Regions from separate parts of the Acidovorax sp. HDW3 genome, predicted to be linked through region 2. Evidence: predicted binding sites of a transcription regulator. Region 2 holds the regulator's gene; the other holds the start of a gene.
The links. The regulator FNR, encoded in region 2, switches genes on or off when oxygen is low (the NO sensors DNR and NnrR bind a similar motif). The targets are predictions, from matches to a motif close to TTGATNNNNATCAA.

Region 1 (5,545 bases), 160 kb from region 2:
GCTGGTGGAGGTGCCGGTGATGCTGTCGCTGGTGGCGATTGCCAACCGTTCCCAGGGGCGGTTTCGGTGGGACGCCTGAGTGTGCGGTACCCGGCGCAGCGGTTTGGGTCGGGTACGGTGCTATCAAAATAATAGCTTCTAGCGCTTGCTGGACGGGCGCTAGAGGCTATTTTTGTTTCAAGGCAGCGCCGGGTAGTCGGTGTAGCCGTGCGGGCCGGTGCCGCCGTAGATCGGGGCGTCGGCAAAGGGCGCGTTGGCCGGCAGGTTCTCGCGCAGGCGGCGCGGCCAGTCGGGGGTGGTGAGCATGGCGCGGCCAAACGACACCATGTCGGCGCGGCCGCTGGCGATGGCGTCGATGGCCATTTCGCGTGTGTAGCCGTTGTTCACCATCCACAGGCCCTTGTACAGGCGGCGCAGCGCGGCGTAGTCGAACGGGGCGTTGTCGCGCGGGCCGCCGGTGTGGCCTTCGACGACGTGGATGTACACCGGGTGCAGCTTGTCGAGCGCGCGCACCACATGCTCGAACAGCGGCTGCGGCTGGCTCTCCGACGAGTCGTTCACCGGCGAGACGGGCGAGAGGCGGATGCCGGTGCGCTCGGCGCCAATCTCCTGCGTGACGGCGGCCATCACTTCGAGCAGCAGGCGGGCGCGGTTTTCAATGCTGCCGCCGTACTGGTCGGTGCGGTGGTTGGAGCCGTCGCGCAGGAAGGCGTCGAGCAGGTAGCCGTGCGCGCCGTGGATTTCCACGCCGTCAAAACCCGCCGCGATGGCGTTGGCAGCCGCCTGGCGGAAGTCGTTGACCACGCCGGCGATTTCGGCCGTTTCCAACGCGCGCGGCACGGCGCAGTCCACGTAGCCCTGGCCGGCGATGTAGGTCTTGGCCTTGGCGGCGATGGCCGAAGGTGCGACCGGTGCTTTTTCGCCCGGCTGGAAGGCGTTGTGCGACATGCGGCCGGTGTGCCACAGCTGCACGAAAATTTTGCCGCCCGCCGCGTGCACGGCGTCGGTCACCAGCTTCCAGGCGGCGATCTGGCCCGGCGTGTGCAGGCCCGGGGTGTGGGTGTAGCCCTGGGCGCTGGGGGAGATTTGCGTCGCCTCGGCAATGATCAGGCCGGCGCTGGCGCGCTGGCGGTAGTACTCCACGGTCATGGCCGTGGGTTCGAGTGCGTCGTTGGCGCGGTTGCGCGTGAGCGGCGCCATGGCGATGCGGTTGGCCAGCTGGGTGCGGCCCAGTTGCAGGGGCTGGAACAGGGCGTTGGCGTTCAGAGGGTGATCCATGGAGTGCTTCCTTGTAGTGCAGGGCTGGACATGGGGGCGCTGCGCCAGGGGTTCAAGGGCTGTGGGTGCGCCAACCAGCTCCTGGTGTCTCTTGATATGGCGCAAACGGTTTGTTGACTTACAGCAAAATTGACCATTTTGCTCATGGGCCTAATGGTTTCCACGGGGGTCGTCCCCGTTCAACCACTCAAAGAGACCGAACCATGAAAAAAAGTCTGCTGGCCTTGGCTGCTGTGTGTGCAATGACCTCTGGCGCTGCGTTTGCCGACCAGGGCCAAAGCCCCTGGCTGGTGCGCGTGCGCGCCGTGAACATCGACAGCGCCAACGGTGACAGCACCGGCCTGGGCCTGTCGATCAACAACAAGGTCATCCCCGAGCTGGATGTGTCGTACTTTTTCACGCCCAACATCGCTGCCGAGCTGATCCTGACCTACCCGCAAAAGCACGATCTGCGCTCCAACGGTGCCAAGATCGGCACGCTCAAGCACCTGCCGCCGACGCTGCTGGCGCAGTACCACTTCACCAACTTCGGCGGCTTCAAGCCCTACGTCGGTGCCGGTATCAACTACACCCGTTTCTCTAACGTGGACGTTCTTGGTGGCGCTGCCGATGTCGATCGCAACAGCTGGGGCGCCGCGCTGCAAGTGGGCTTTGACATCCCGCTGAACAAGCAGTGGTCGCTGAACTTCGACGTGAAGAAGGTTTACATCAAGACCGACGTTTACGCCGGTGGCAACAAGGCTGGCACCTTCAAGGTCGATCCGGTGCTGGTCGGCGTGGGCGTGGGCTACCGCTTCTAAGCTACATAGTCATCGATGGGGAGAGCCGGCGCTGCGCCACCCGCAGCGCCGGCTTTTTTTACGCTGCCCGCAGCGCCTGGGCGGCGGCCACCATGGCGCGCAGGGCGGGCAGCACCTCGCTCCACTGGCGGGTTTTGAGGCCGCAGTCGGGATTGACCCACAGTTGGTTGGCGGCAATGCGCTCGCTTGCCTGGCGCAGCAGTTGCACCATGCCAGCCTGGCTGGGGATGTTGGGCGAGTGGATGTCGTACACCCCCGGGCCGATGGCGTTGGGGTAGGCAAAGTGCTCAAAGGCGTCGAGCAGCTCCATCTGCGAGCGCGAGGTTTCTATGGTGATGACGTCGGCATCCATGCGGGCAATGGCGGCAATGATGTCGTTGAACTCCGAGTAGCACATGTGGGTGTGGATTTGCGTCGCATCGCCCACACCGTTGGCGGCGATGCGAAACGCCTGCACCGCCCAGTCCAGGTAGTCGGGCCATTGCGTGCGGCGCAGCGGCAGCCCTTCGCGCAGCGCCGCTTCGTCGATTTGGATGATTTTGACGCCCGCGCGCTCCAGGTCCTGCACCTCGGCGCGAATGGCCAGCGCCAGTTGCAGGCAGGTGCTGCGCCGGGGCTGGTCGTCGCGCACGAAAGACCAGTTGAGCAGCGTCACCGGGCCGGTCAACATGCCTTTCATGGGCTTGTCGGTCAGGGACTGGGCGTAGGCAATCCAGTCCAGCGTCATGGGTTGTGGGCGCGTGATGTCGCCAAACACAATCGGCGGCTTGACGCAGCGCGAGCCGTAGCTTTGCACCCAGCCGAACTGGCTGAAGGCGTAGCCACCGAGCTGTTCGCCAAAGTATTCGACCATGTCGTTGCGCTCGGCCTCGCCGTGTACCAGCACGTCCAGCCCCAGTTCTTCTTGCACGCGCACGCTGTGGGCTATCTCGGCCTGCATGGCGGCCTGGTAACTGGCCGCGTCCAGACGCCCGGCCTTGAAGTCGCTGCGCGCGCGGCGGATGTCGGGCGTTTGCGGAAAGCTGCCAATCGTCGTCGTCGGGTAGGGCGGCAGCTTGAGCGCCTGCGCCTGCACGGCGCTGCGCTGGGCGTAGGGGCTGTGGCGCTGGCCCAGCTCTGCGGTGATGGCGGCCACGGCGGCCTGCACCTCGGGGCGGTGCACGCGCGGAGAGCTGCGCCGCGCTGCCAAGGCGGCGGCGTTGGCCGCCAGCGCCGCTGCCACGGCCGGTCGGCCTTGGCGCAGCGCCTGGCCCAGCAGTTGCAGTTCGATGAGCTTTTGCCGCGCAAAGGCGAGCCAGTGGTGGACTTCGGGGTCGAGCTGCTGTTCGCTCTCCAAGTCCATGGGGACGTGCAAGAGCGAGCAACTGGGCGCGAGCCACAGGCGCTCGCCCAGGCGTGCCGCCAGCGGTTCGAGCCAGTCGAGCAGGGCGTTGAGGTCGGTTTTCCAGATATTGCGCCCGTCGATCACGCCCAGCGACAGCACCTTGTGCGCTGGCAGCAGGCCCAGCAGCGCCAGCACATCGTCGCGCCCGGTGACGGCGTCCACATGCAGCCCGGCCACGGGCAGGTTGGCGGCCAGGTATTTGTTGTCCAGCAGCGGGCCAAAGTAGCTCGCCAGCAAAATTTGCACGCGGCAGCTCTTGAGCTGGTGGTAGGCGCTGGTGAAGGCGTGCTGCCAGTCGGCGTCCAGCTCGGTGGCCAAAATCGGCTCGTCGATCTGCACCCAGGTGACCCCTTGTGCTGCCAGGGTGTCGAGCAGTTGTGCGTACACCGGCAGCAGGCGATCGAGCAGGGCGAGTTTGTCCGAGCCGTCCTTGGCCTTGCCCAGCGCCAGGTAGGTGACGGGGCCGATGAGCACGGGCTTGGTGCGCACGCCCTGGGCTTGTGCCTCTGCCAACTGCGCCAGCAGGCGCGAAGCATCCAGCGTGAAGGTGGTCTGGGCGTTGAATTCGGGCACGATGTAGTGGTAATTGGTGTCGAACCACTTGGTCATCTCACCGGCCATGACCTCGCCGTCGCTGTCGCTGTGGCTGCTACCACCGCAGCCGCCGCAGCAACCCTGGTGCTCGGCCTGCTGAGCCTGTGGAGGCTTCCCGGCGCTGCGGCCCCGGGCGAGGCGAAAGTAGTTGTCCAGCACGTCGCCCGCAAAGCCTTGGATGCGCTCGGGCAGGTGGCCCAGGGTGAAGCCCATGTCCAGCACCTGGTCGTAGAACGAAAAATCGCCCACCGGCACCCAGTCCAGCCCCGCTTGCTGCTGCCAGTGCTGCTGGCGCAGTTGCGCACCCAGCGCCAGCAGTGCCGCGCGTGGGCTCTCGCCCTTCCAGTACGACTCCAGGCCGAATTTGAGTTCACGCCGCGCACCGATGCGCGGATAGCCCAGGTTATGCAAAGTCACCATGCTTTTCTCCTCCGTTAGATGCAGCAATGGAGGGCATGGTAGAAAGCTCTATCAATGAAGTAAAATGGTTTTATCTCACGAATTGATGAATTTTATTCATTTATATGCTGGAACGCATCCATCTCTCCATCGTTGCCGAGGTGCAGCGGCAGGGCTCACTCACCGCCGCCGCCGAGCGCCTGTGCCTGACGCAATCGGCCCTGAGCCACAGCATGAAAAAGCTCGAACAGCAGGTGGGCACACCGCTGTGGCTGCGCGAGGGCCGGGGCCTGCGCCTGACCCAGGCCGGGGCCTATGTGCTGGCGCTGGCGCAGCGCGTATTGCCGCAACTGGAGCAGGCCGAGGGCCAGTTGCGCCAGTTTGCCCAGGGCCAGCGCGGCAGCTTGCGCATTGGCATGGAGTGCCACCCCTGCTACCAATGGCTGCTCAAGGTGGTTGCGCCCTATCTGGCGGCCTGGCCGGACGTGGATGTGGATGTGCGGCAAAAATTCCAGTTTGGCGGCCTGGCGGCGCTCGAGGGCTACGAGGTGGACTTGCTGGTCACGCCCGACCCGGTGTTCAAACCCGGGCTGCGCTTTGTGCCGGTGTTCGACTACGAACAGGTGCTGGTTGTCGCCGCCAGCCACCCGCTGGCCGCTGAGGCTGTGGTGCGCCCAGACCAACTGGCAACCGAGACCCTGATTACCTACCCGGTGGCCACCGAGCGGCTGGACATCTACACCCAGTTTTTACTACCCACCGGCATGGCCCCGGCGCGGCACAAGACGATAGAGACGACCGACATCATGCTGCAGATGGTCGCCGGCGGGCGCGGGGTGGCGGCGCTGCCGCGCTGGCTGGCGCTGGAGTACGCGCAGCGCCTGCCCCTGGCCGTGCTGCGCCTGGGGCCCCAAGGCATTGCCAAGCAAATCCACCTGGGCCTGCGCGAGAGCGAGCAGGCGGTGGACTATCTGGCGGCGTTCATTGCCTTGGCGGGCGAGGGCGCGATTTAAACCGCCGCCAGCGCCTGCTGCAGGTCGGCCAGCAGGTCGTCGATGTGCTCAATGCCCACCGACAGGCGCACCATGCC
Region 2 (5,545 bases):
GCACAGGCGATCGTAATGGTTGACCAAAGCCAACATTTGCCCATAACGCCCCAATGCCACGCCTTGCAACCGCATCGGAAAACCCGAGCCATCGGTGCGCTCGTGGTGCTGGGCAATAGCCTGCACCACCTCTCTGGGCAGCTGCATTTGCTCAGCAATGCTGACCGAGGCAGCGACATGGCTGCAGTAACGTGCCATATCCTGCGCTTTGAGGTGCGCATAAGGTTCGCGCACGTGCAAGGGCAGGCGCTGCTTGCCAATATCGTGCAACAGCGCTGCCAGGCCCAAGGCACGCAAATCACCACCCGGCAGCTGCAGCGCCCGCCCCAAGAGCAGGCACAGCACCATGACGTTGACCGAGTGCTGGGCACTGCGCACCCCCACGTCTTCGGAGAGCAGTCGGATCACGCTGTCGCCCTGTTCGAGCAGCTCATCCACACAAGCGCCAACCAGCGCCTGTCCCAATGCCAAGGCCTGCGCCGGTTCATCAGCAACCATTTCCGTGATGCGCTGGTAATCCTGCGTTGCCAGGCCAAAGCTGCGCTCACAGTTTTGCAACGCGTCGTTGTGCTGCGCCAGTGCCGGTGCCAGCAGGCCGCCGGCCATCACCACAGGCTCTGGTTCGTGCCCAAGCGGCACCGAGACATCCTGCGCAGCAGCCAAAGAAAGAGAGAAATCTGGATCGCTTTTGTCAGGCACAACACGCAGATGCGCCACGCCCAGCGTTCGCAAGCTGGCCAATTGCTCGACCGTGGCAATACGAAAGCTACTGACGGGAAACGGATGGTTCATCCAACCCAGATCAAGCTGGACGAACATGCCAATACGCAATTGGCCAATGGGGATAAGAACGGAATGACTCACTGCGCGCGCGCCCAACACTTACGCGCCCGGGCGGCCAAAAACCAGCGCGGATTATCGCCAACCCTAGCCCCGTGCAGGACAAAGCCGGAGCCACGCGTGTGTCTATACACTTTTGGGTTGTCGCATCCAATTCGCGCCATCGTCAGCACCACAAAGAGCCGTTGTGGCTCAGATCTTGCCACAAGGCCCAGACCGCAATACCAAACAGCAGCAAGCCTGCCAGGCGCGTCCCCCAGCTGGCACGCCAATGGTTCAGGCGCTGGCGCAATTGCCCCCACAGCAGGGGGCCAGCAAACAACCACAGCCCGCTACCCACAGCAAAGCCCGCCATCGACAAAGCCCCTTGCAGCGGCCCATTGCTCAATGCCGCCACCAGCAGGGCCGAATACAACAGGCCACAAGGCATGAACGCCCACCCACTGCCCGCCAACCACACTCCCCCAGGACGCCCCAACAGCGGCTGCACGCGCCGCCACAGCCCCCGCCCGGCATTTTCAAGCCAGGCTGGCTGGCGTGCCTGTGCCATCATCAAAACACCCCAGGCCAACATGGCCACGTGGCTCAAGCCCCACAGGGGGCGCAAAGCCCCGGTTTGCTGCGTTAGCCAGGCCAGGCTGGCCATAGCCCACGCGGCCAAGGCTCCGGCCAGGGAATAGCCAAACAGGCGACCGGTATGAAACAGCACCGCCCGGCGCCAGCGCTGCGCCCGCTGCTGCGGCAGCCACTGCAAGGTCTGCTGCTCTGGCGCCGGTGCATTGCCCGTCGTGATGACGGCATGACAGGGCGCAGCACACATCGCCAGACAATGCGGCCCGCCAGCGAGCCCCATGAGCAGCGCCGTTCCGATGAAAGCCAGGCCCTGCACAGTTCTCAAATGATGCGCGAGAAACGGGCGCGGTTGCGGTCCGCCTGCAGGTAACGGTCAAACACCATGGCCACACCGCGCACAAAGAACCAGCCCAGGGCTGTGACCTTGACGCCATCGTCGTTGACCTCGACCAGGCCCTGACCCTGCATTTCGCGCAGCTGCTCCAGCTCGATGGCAAAGTAGCTGCGCGAGTCAATCAGCCAGGCCGAATCCATCGGCTCAAACAACAATTCGCCCTGACACATCAGCGCCATGATGACGGTGCGGCGCACCAAGTCGTCACGCGAGAGAGCCAGGCCACGCACCACGGGCAGGCGACCCTGGTCGATGAAATCGTAGTATTCCTCCAGCGTCTTGGCATTTTGGCTGTAGGTGGCGCCCACCTTGCCAATGGCGGAGACACCCAGAGCGATCAAATCGCAATCAGGCTGGGTGCTGTAGCCCTGGAAGTTGCGGTGCAGGCGGCCCTGGCGCTTGGCAACAGCCAGCGCGTCTTCAGGTAAGGCAAAGTGATCCATGCCCACATAGACATAGCCTGCATCCATAAAGGCGGCGAGCGAACGCGCCAGCATGTTGACCTTGGCCGAGGCCGGCGGCAGCTCGGTGTTAATGATGCGCCGCTGCGCCTTGAAACGCTCGGGCAGGTGGGCATAGGCATAAAGCGCAATCCGATCCGGGCGCAGCTGCGCCACCTGAGCCAGGGTGCGGTCAAACGATTCGGGCGTCTGGCGCGGCAGGCCGTAGATCAGATCGACGTTGACCGAGTCAAAACCAATCTGACGCGCCGCCGCCACCAGCTCGAACACCTGCTCAGCCGGCTGGATGCGGTGCACGGCTTTTTGTACCTCAGGGTCAAAATCCTGTACGCCAAAGCTCAGGCGGTTGAAGCCCAGTTCAGCCAGCAGACCCAGGCGCTCGGGCGTGACGGTGCGTGGATCGACCTCGATCGAATACTCGCCCCCAGGCACAAAGGTGAAGCTGCGCCGCAGCATGCCCATGAGCTCGCGCAGCCCCTCGTCCGAAAGGAAAGTGGGCGTTCCACCACCAAAGTGCAACTGGCTGACATGCTGGCCGACACCGCAATGGGCAGTGTGCAAATCGACCTCACGCGCCAAGTAGCGCAGGTAAACATCGGCACGATCGTGGTGCTTGGTGATGATTTTGTTGCAGGCGCAGTAGTAGCACAGCGATTCACAGAACGGAATGTGCACATAGAGCGACAACGGCAGCGCCTTGGCGGCTGTGCCCAACTTGCGCTGCTGCAGAGCCAGGGCATATTCCTCCTGGCCAAACGCTTCAACAAAACGGTCTGCGGTAGGGTAAGAGGTGTACCTTGGCCCGGAGACATCAAAGCGCTGCAGCAGTTCGGGGGTAATAACGGTCATAAGGGTTTCCTTGCATGCCAGGGTAATATGCCTTACCCTTGACTGCTTCATCTTGACTTCTATCAATTTAACAGGTGACTGTCGCATCTGCGACAATTTGATGTTCGTCAGCTATTTGATGACATCCGACAATGCCCTGCATTGCCAGCCTAGCGACACCCGGGGCGGCTCACACTGCCTCTTTTGCCGACATGAATTTGCAATCCACCATCAAAGTTGCCTGTTCCAACTGTAATTTGCGCGAACTGTGCATGCCCGTGGGGCTGAACGAACAGCAGCTGCAGCGTATCGATGACGTTGTGGCAACGCGGCGCAAGATCAAGCGTGGCAGCACCTTGTTTCGCAACGGCGAGTCGTTCACCTCGCTCTACGCCATTCGCACCGGCTTTTTCAAGACCTGCGTGGCAACGGAGGATGGGCGCGACCAGGTGACCGGCTTTCAAATGGCGGGCGAAATCATCGGTCTCGACGGCATCGTCAACGACCACCATACCTGCGATGCCGTGGCCCTGGAGGATGCCGAGGTCTGCGTCATGCCGTTTGACCGCATCGAGGAGCTCTCGCGCGAGGTCACGGCACTGCAAAGCCACGTGCACAAGATCATGAGCCGCGAAATCGTGCGCGAGCACGGCGTGATGCTGCTGCTGGGCAGTATGCGCGCCGAAGAGCGCCTGGCCGCCTTCTTGCTCAACCTGGTGCAGCGCTTGCACGCCCGGGGGTTTTCGCAGTCTGAACTGGTACTGCGCATGACGCGTGAAGAAATCGGTAGCTACCTCGGGCTCAAGCTCGAAACCGTGAGCCGCACCTTCTCCAAATTCGTCGAAGAGGGCATCGTCGAAGTCAAACAGCGCCACGTGAAAATCCTCAGCACCGATGCCCTCAAGCGCTTGGTGAACAACCAGCAAGCCTGCCAATAAAAACTACTGGTAGCACGCGCTTCTCGCCCCCTCCTTTAACGTCCAACGGCATCCTCTGCCGGCGTAGCGGCGTGGTTACGTCCCTGCATCGCCGGCGTCAAGCCCTTTTCTCCTTGTGAAGCCAGCGTTTTGTTGATCTCCAGCCCCTGGCGGTAGTAGTCCTCAGAAATCACCGGATCGGGCTGGCGCACGGCCAGCCACAGGGTGACGAAACCAGCGACGATGACCACGGCAGGGCCGGCAATCAGCATCCACACATGGCCATATTTCCACCATGGCTGGGCCGGCGGTACCGAGAGGGCAGCGGCGGGGCTGTGGGTTGTACTCATAACAGCTCTTATCCTTTAAAAAATCAACGTGGTACCAGGAAAACTGCTTTTTCCTGCACCTGTACATGGGCCGCATCCAAGGCTTCAACCTTGAAATAAATAGTGTGCGATCCTGGCGCTGCCGAACCGTACGGAATTTGCAAGCGTGTAGCCACCCAGCGTGACTGCGCCGGCTCGACCTCGACCTCGGGTTCAGACGCCACCTCCAGGCCATCGAGCCCAACCGCAGAGATACGATAGCGGTGCATTTGCTCAGTAGCATTCATGACCTGCAGGCTGAAACTGTTTTCCAGCTTGCCGCCGGCCACCAAGCGCGAGAGCGAAGCACGATCGCGCACCACATCCACCTTCAGAGGCACGCGCATTGCCAGGCTAGCAATCATGGCCGCGCTAATGACCAACAACACCCCAGAATAAATCAGCACACGTGGACGCAGTACGCGACGCAGCATCTGGCGCCCGCTCCACCCCTTGGCAACGCCGTTTTGCGTGGTGTAACGGATGAGGCCCTGGGGATACTCCATTTTGTCCATTACCGTATTGCAGGCATCAACGCACAAACCGCAGCCAATGCAGTCGTACTGCAGGCCATCGCGGATATCAATGCCCGTAGGGCATACCTGCACGCACAACGAGCAATCAATGCAGTCACCCAGGCCGTCGGCCTTGTAATCGGCAGTTTTTTTGCGCGGAGCACGCGGTTCACCACGCGCCGGGTCGTAGCTCACGACCATGGTGTCGTTATCGAACATGGCGCTTTGAAAGCGCGCATAGGGGCACATGTATTTGCACACCTGCTCGCGCAAGAAGCCGGCGTTGCCGTAGGTCATGAAACCATAGAAGCCGACCCAGAAGATCTGCCAACCGCCCTGCAAGGCCAGCAGTTCCCCTCCCAGCTCACGGATCGGCACGAAATAGCCGACGAAGGTGAACCCGGTCCAGAGCGAAACGGCGATCCAGAGAAACTGTTTGAGTGATTTTTTCCAGACTTTCTCGAACGTCCAGCCGTTGTTGTCCAAGCGCATCCGGGCACTGCGGTCGCCTTCAACCTTGTGCTCGATCCACATGAAAATTTCGGTGTACACGGTTTGCGGGCAGGCAAAACCGCACCACAGTCGCCCGGCGACGGCGGTGAACAAGAACAAGGCCAGTGCCGAAATGATGAGCAGCGCCGTCAGGTAG

Region 1: G7045_RS05570 (OmpW family protein) is a predicted target of FNR. The motif match lies at 1,392-1,405, and genes of this name have one in related genera.

What each region holds. Positions count from the first base shown of each region.
Region 1 covers NZ_CP049885.1:1,240,728-1,246,272, forward strand. The annotation lists gene arsB (ACR3 family arsenite efflux transporter) at 1-79, shown strand, start outside; gene G7045_RS05565 (alkene reductase) at 178-1,278, opposite strand; gene G7045_RS05570 (OmpW family protein) at 1,482-2,078, shown strand; gene metE (5-methyltetrahydropteroyltriglutamate--homocysteine S-methyltransferase) at 2,137-4,476, opposite strand; gene G7045_RS05580 (LysR family transcriptional regulator) at 4,581-5,468, shown strand; gene G7045_RS05585 (O-acetylhomoserine aminocarboxypropyltransferase/cysteine synthase family protein) at 5,465-5,545, opposite strand, start outside.
Region 2 covers NZ_CP049885.1:1,082,569-1,088,113, reverse strand. The annotation lists gene G7045_RS04805 (HD-GYP domain-containing protein) at 1-864, opposite strand, end outside; gene G7045_RS04800 (sulfite exporter TauE/SafE family protein) at 1,007-1,660, opposite strand; gene hemN (oxygen-independent coproporphyrinogen III oxidase) at 1,735-3,117, opposite strand; gene fnr (fumarate/nitrate reduction transcriptional regulator Fnr) at 3,309-4,034, shown strand; gene G7045_RS04785 (FixH family protein) at 4,070-4,363, opposite strand; gene ccoG (cytochrome c oxidase accessory protein CcoG) at 4,387-5,545, opposite strand, start outside.